DNA from 3 places in the Pseudalkalibacillus sp. R45 genome. Region 2 is predicted to be linked to each of the others. Evidence: riboswitches for the same ligand, from Rfam matches in the RefSeq annotation. Region 2 holds a riboswitch; each other region holds the start of a gene.
The links. A riboswitch is a leader RNA that binds a small molecule or an ion and turns the genes downstream of it on or off. The one in region 2 is predicted to bind lysine.

Region 1 (2,279 bases), on a different contig from region 2:
ATTTCAATATGTCTTCATCATATCGTTCATCATATTCACTTTACTAACCGCACAGGCATTGTGGCTTGTAGATAAAGGAATCGAGCCTACACTCATGCAGATTGCAGAGACAGAGACCGCAGATATGGCGCAACTTGCAATCCAAAGTGCTGTTAAAAACAGGATTGTAGATGCTGGTAAAACGGACGGTCTCATTAATGTCACCTTAGATAATGAAGGCAAGGTTGCATTGGTAGGTACGGATCCAAAGGTCGTTAATGAGGTTCAATCTCTTGCAACAGCTAATGTTCAATCTTTACTCGAACAGATTGAACAAGGGAAAAAGCCGGATTTTGCAAACTTTGCTGGTATTGAAGTCAACAGAGAAGATGAATTTTCTAACGGCATTTTCACTGAAATCCCCCTAGGTCGAGCGACGGATAATGCTCTACTTGCCAACCTCGGACCAAGTATACCGGTGCGTTTCCGAGTCATCGGAAGTGTGGAATCAAGCTGGAATGAATCAACAGAGAATGCAGGCATCAATACGATTCATTTACGGGGATGGATCGAAGTCATCGTAAGGACCCAAATTGTTGTTCCGTTTGAAACAAAAGAAAGAGTGATTAAAACGAATGTCATGTTAGTTTCTCAATTAATACCTCAGGATGTGCCGTATTACTACCATAAAGGGGATGGCAGCTCAGGTGCTCAGCCAGTCATACCAATCAATCCGCAGATCGATATCGAAAACAAGAACAATGATGATAATAACCAAGAAAACAGTAATGAAGCAGAAAAGAAAAAAGAAGAGAACACCAATTGATTTTATACGACTCCTCACAACCCTTGTATTTTTATAGCTAATCATTTAAAATATTTAATGGCGCAAAAAATATCATAGACCTTATCATCAGATGAGGTAGTGGAGCAAAGAACATCAGTACAATGATGCGAGAAAGACATCGATGACCATCACTGGAAAGGGTTATTTGCCGAAGCAGTACACTTTTGTCGAAAGGTTTACTGTTGGGGTTGCATCTAATAGGTGTAGCACTGTCACTATCCGGGAAGATTGGATAGTGGAGAACTACGTGATCGATGGGGGATAACTGTTACTTACAAGGTAACGATAGGTTATTTTCTATCTATCGTTGCCTTTTTTTATTTCATCCATCGATTAATTAATAGGAGGAGAACATTATTCAATGGAAAATACAATTTATTCTTTGATTCCACCGTTACTTGCATTACTTATGGTGGCCTTGACGAGAAAGGTGTTGTTGTCACTTGGGACAGGCATCCTCGTCGGAGCATTCATGCTCAACAACTTTGATATATTGGCGAGTTTCACCCAAATCTTCGAAATCGTACGTGATCTTTTCATCACGCAGAATGATGCAGGCGCATGGGAAGTGAACACGTGGAATGTATTCATCCTTTTATTCTTATTAATTCTTGGCATCATGACATCATTAATTGCGATTGCTGGGGGAAGCCGTGCCTTTGGTGAATGGGCGATTAAAAAGGTGAAGACCCGTGTTGGCGCTCAAATCTTGACGATCGTTCTGGGTATCATCATTTTCATTGACGATTACTTCAATTCTCTAGCAGTTGGGAATGTAAGTCGTCCATTGACGGACCGCCATCGTATTTCTAGAGCAAAGCTTGCGTATTATATCGATTCGACCGCTGCGCCTGTCTGTGTCATTTCACCTGTTTCAAGCTGGGGCGCGTATATCATCGGTTTGATTGGTGGTATTCTTGCCACTCATGAAGTAGCTGGAATAGGCGCGCTGGAAGCCTTTGTGAAAATGATTCCGATGAATATTTATGCACTTTCAGCACTGTTGCTTGTGTTTGCAACAGCGTTATGGAATATCAACTTGTTCTCAATGAAGGCACATGAAGAAAGGGCGATCAATGAAGGACAAGTATTAAACCCGGATAACAAAGCGGTGCCTGGTCAACAGATTGGGTTGCCTGAGAGCGATAAAGGAAAAGTAGGGGATCTGATCTGGCCGATCGTTGCGTTGATTGTTGGGACAGTCGCTGCAATGCTTTATACCGGTGCCCAAGCAACTGAAGGAAATGTCACCTTACTTTCCATGTTTGAAAATACCGATGTTGCGAAATCACTTGTTTACGGCGGATTGTTCGGATTAGCTGTCACGATTGTTCTTTTCTTGATGAAAAAATTGCCTGGAAAGCATTTCGGAACAGGTATTTGGAAGGGAATCCAATCCATGCTTCCAGCTATCTACATTCTGATTTTTGCTTGGGTAATCATTGCCATCATC
Region 2 (2,279 bases):
TGCGATTGGTCTTTCCAAATCCACGTATAGCAATAGATCAAGCAGTTATTAAACTTCGACTGTTTTTCTTTCTTCGAGTTCAAATGCTTCATGCAAGCATTCCACTGCAGAAATCATTGTGGTGCTAGACACGATTGTAGAGACCTTGATCTCGGATGTGCTGACCATCTTGATTTTGATCCCATTAGAAGATAATACGTTAAACATTTTTGCAGCAACACCTGGATTGGAAATCATTCCTGAACCTACGATCGAAACTTTCGCAAGGTCACCTTCATACGTAATATGGTCATAATTCAACTCTGGTTGATATTCACTCAATACTTCCAACGCCTGATTGAGCACCTCTGAATCCAATGAAAAAGAGATATCCGTCGCTTCTTTACCATTGGTGTTCTGGATGATGATATCTACATTGATTTTTTGGTCTGAAAGGATCGTGAATAACTTTGCTAATGTATTGATATCATCCTGTAAACCATGAACGGTCACTTTTGTTACATTACTCTCAAACGCGATTCCTCGCACTGTAAGATTGCCTTCCATTGAAACTTCCTCCTCTATCATGGTGCCGGTTTCTTTTTCGATACTTGACCGGACCTCTAACTTAACGTTGTAATTTTTAGCGAATTCGACAGACCGAGGATGTAATACTCCCGCGCCAAGGTTCGCCATTTCAAGCATTTCATCATAGGAGATCGATTCGAGCTTCCTAGCTCCTCCAACAACTCTTGGATCGGTTGTGTATACCCCTGTGACATCCGTATAGATCTCGCACTTTTCCGCTTTTAAAGAAGCGGCTAATGCGACAGCTGTCGTATCAGATCCACCTCGGCCGAGCGTCGCGATTTCCTCTTCATCAGTCAAACCTTGGAATCCAGCAACTATGACAATGTTTCCTTCGGCCAGGTGTCCATTGATTCGCTTGTTGTTGATGTCTAGAATCCTTGCATTCCCATGTGCAGCTTCCGTTTTGATACCAGCTTGCCAGCCAGTAAGTGAGACAGATTGATATCCTTTTTGTTGTAAAGCCATTGCCAACAACGACATCGAAACTTGCTCTCCTGTCGATACGAGCATATCAAGCTCCCTTTTTGAGGGATTATCAGAAATGTCATTTGCCATTTGAATCAGATGATCAGTACTTTTTCCCATTGCTGAAACAACAACGACTACGTCCTTGCCCTGATTGTAAGTATCAATGACACGATTAGCCACATTTTGAATTCGTTCAATCGATCCTACAGATGTACCACCATATTTTTGTACGATTAATGCCATGATTCCATTCCTTTCATGTTGAGAAATAAAAAGATCGACTCAATAGAAGTGTGACGGACGTTCATCCGCAACCATTGTTTAAATGGTTGAAATAAAACAAATCGCCAGACTTGAGAGTCGATCCTCAAACGTCTGCCACACTTATTCCCTTTACGTGAGATAGTCCTCCATACGCCAGCAGGGAGCATGGTCGTATGACAGCCCTGTACTTATTCAATACAGGTCCAGCCGGATGTTTGTTGAGACGACAATCCAGCTTCGGCGAATTCCCCTTTCCTTTTGCACTCATTAGAGCCCAACCTCTTCATGCAAAATACTAATGGTCTTCGCGCCTCTACCATCACTTCAAACTTGCATGAAGTGTGGCCTTTAAATTTAATTGTTTGTTATTCTACCAGAAACACGACAATGAAACAAGCTTTTTTTCAAAATGGGAAATTCGTTGGAGAAATGTGCTTTATCTAGGTCAAATTCTGCATCAATTAACACTAAAAACAGTTGTCGTTATTAGACTTTAGTCATCTGAACGTGATAAACAGGCATTATCTACAAAATTGAAGGGTCAACTTACAAAAATAATAAATTATGTACAAAAATAAAAAATTATCTACAAATATGAAAAAATATCTACAAAAACAAGAGGCTGCCCTTTTGGACAACCTTCTTAGAAATCATATTCTTCTACGATTTTCTTCGTGATCAATTTATACCCTTTTTTATTGGGATGCAGGGAATCACTGAAATACTCAGTGGATTTTTCCTGAAATAGCTCGTTCGTGGAAATGAATTTCACACGAGGATAGTTGTTGACGATCTTCTGGCTTGTAACATTCCATTCTTCAATCACTTGCTCTATTTTTGCAGATGAAGGATATGGGTTATAAAGGCCAAGAAATAAAATAGGTGCGTCCGGATTTTCATCCCGAATAATCGTCATGATGTCTATTACATTTTTTTCATAATCCGCTTTTCCTGCTTTCAACCGTTTTTCATAAATA
Region 3 (2,279 bases), on a different contig from region 2:
AGCAAACCTTGATTTCATAGGACCCACCAAAGACTCGAATGTCCCGATCTACCTTCAAATCATTTTTGCAGAACTGGGTATTGATGTCTTAAGGATGGCCGCAATTCATACCCCATCCGCACTTTCGACGGCAATGGGATTGATTGCTGCTGTATTGATCGGGCAAATTGCAATCGATGTCGGACTATTCGTCTCGGAAGTTATCCTGTATGTCGCACTGGCTGCGATCGGTTCGTTCTCAACACCGAGTTATGAATTAAGTGTCGCCAATAAGATTGTGAGGCTGATTTTGATCACACTCGTCTTCCTTTTTGATGTCCCTGGATTCATGATCGGTTGTACTTTGGTATTGCTGTATATGAGCAGTATCAAAAATTTGAACACACCATATTTATGGCCTTTCATTCCTTTCAATCCGCAAGCTCTGATGCAGGTTTTGATCAGAGTGTCTGTCCCATTATCGAAGGTCCGGCCAAGTATTGTGCGTCCACAGCAGAATAAAAAACAATCAGATGCTTGAAATCAGGTGTTGATTCAAACGATCAGTTATGCTAAAGTAGTTTTTAATTTAATAATTGCCTCATTCAACGTAATGGGGTAGAGGCGCAGAGAGAATGAGTAGTTGTTCATAGCCAGGGGGGCGATGACGGACAATAAAAGGTCGATTTGCCGAAGCAAGCTTAATCCCAATTAAGGTTGCTGGGCCGTTGCTGAACAAGTAACGGACTGTCACTACTAAAGTAGTGGAGAGCTATTCCGACTGATGAGGGTACGGGTGAAAACCAGTTTTTATGTACCACTGCATAGGCTGGTTTTTAGTATTTTTATCAGTTAATACGCTCTCTCCAAATAGAGAGAGGAGAATACGATCAATGGCATTTTTAGGAACTGGGAAAATGAATGGACTCGGACATTTGGAAATCGGCGGGGTAGATACGATTGATTTGGCGAAAGAATTCGGAACACCCCTTTATGTATATGATGTTGCGAAAATCAGAGAACAAGCACGGGCTTTTCAATCTGTTTTTAAAAAAAGGAAAGTTGATGCCAAGGTTGCTTATGCAAGTAAAGCCTTCTCGAGTGTTGCAATTGTCCAGGTGATGGATGAGGAAGGTCTATACCTTGATGTCGTATCAGCCGGGGAACTCTACACTGCACTTCAAGCAGGCTTTCCGACTGAAAAGATTCATTTTCACGGGAACAACAAGACTCTTGAAGAACTTCAGATGGCTGTAAAAGAGGGAGTAGGCTGTATTGTTGTCGATAACTTTTATGAATTGGATTTGTTGAAACAGGTAGGGGAAGAGATGAACAAGGTGATTCCTGTCCTTTTGAGGATAACACCTGGAATTGAAGCACACACGCATGATTATATTCTGACTGGGCAGGAAGACTCTAAGTTCGGTTTTGATATTGTAAGTAAACAAGCAGATCAAGCATTGCTTGAATGCCTTGATTCAGATCATTTCGAAGTCCTCGGTGTACATTGTCATATCGGATCACAGATTTTCGAAGCGGATGGTTTCGTGATGGCTGTTCAAAAAGTGTTCGATCAGCTTTCAGAATGGAAAAGATCGAATAATTTTGTAGCGGAAGTCGTCAATCTAGGTGGAGGATTCGGGATCGCCCATACATCAGATGAAACCTCGATTTCGATTGAAAATGTACTTAACATTTTAGTGGATGAAGTTAAGAAACAAGTTCAGGAACATGATCTCCATATGCCGGAAATTTGGATCGAGCCTGGACGTTCGTTGGTTGGTGAGGCAGGCACGACTTTATATACAATCGGCTCGGAAAAAAGAATTCCTGGTATCCGAAATTATGTCGCTGTTGATGGAGGAATGACGGATAACCTCCGACCAGCACTTTATCAAGCAAAATACGAAGCGGTCGTTGCAAACCGCCTGGAGCAAAAGAACATGCAGACAGTCTCGATTGCAGGTAAATGCTGTGAGTCGGGAGACATGTTGATCCATAACATCGAACTTCCGAAAACCTCTCAGGGAGATATTTTAGCGATGTTCTGTACAGGAGCATATGGTTATGCAATGGCGAACAACTACAATCGATTACCAAGACCTGCAGTCGTATTCGTGGAAAATGAAGAAGCGCAGCTGGTCGTTGAAAGAGAGTCTTATCAGGATCTGATCCAACACGACAGACCACTTAAAAAAACACTCGTATCAAGCACATAAGGACTGTCCTAAAAGAAAAGTGTCAGACACCTCCAACACACCATTTTATGTGATTTTCCTCAAAATGGTGTTGAATTCGGA

Region 1: linked by a shared signal. The riboswitch ahead of ACTWQL_RS01740 (Na+/H+ antiporter NhaC family protein) and the one ahead of ACTWQL_RS05840 (aspartate kinase) in region 2 are both predicted to bind lysine.
Region 3: linked by a shared signal. The riboswitch ahead of lysA (diaminopimelate decarboxylase) and the one ahead of ACTWQL_RS05840 (aspartate kinase) in region 2 are both predicted to bind lysine.

What each region holds. Positions count from the first base shown of each region.
Region 1 is NZ_JBQQCL010000001.1:332,515-334,793, reverse strand. It holds gene yunB (sporulation protein YunB) at 1-805, shown strand, start outside; lysine riboswitch at 895-1,080, shown strand; gene ACTWQL_RS01740 (Na+/H+ antiporter NhaC family protein) at 1,188-2,279, shown strand, end outside.
Region 2 is NZ_JBQQCL010000002.1:19,456-21,734, reverse strand. It holds gene ACTWQL_RS05840 (aspartate kinase) at 49-1,281, opposite strand; lysine riboswitch at 1,434-1,626, opposite strand; gene ACTWQL_RS05835 (DUF459 domain-containing protein) at 1,946-2,279, opposite strand, start outside.
Region 3 is NZ_JBQQCL010000016.1:20,493-22,771, forward strand. It holds gene ACTWQL_RS19815 (spore germination protein) at 1-520, shown strand, start outside; lysine riboswitch at 591-762, shown strand; gene lysA (diaminopimelate decarboxylase) at 873-2,198, shown strand.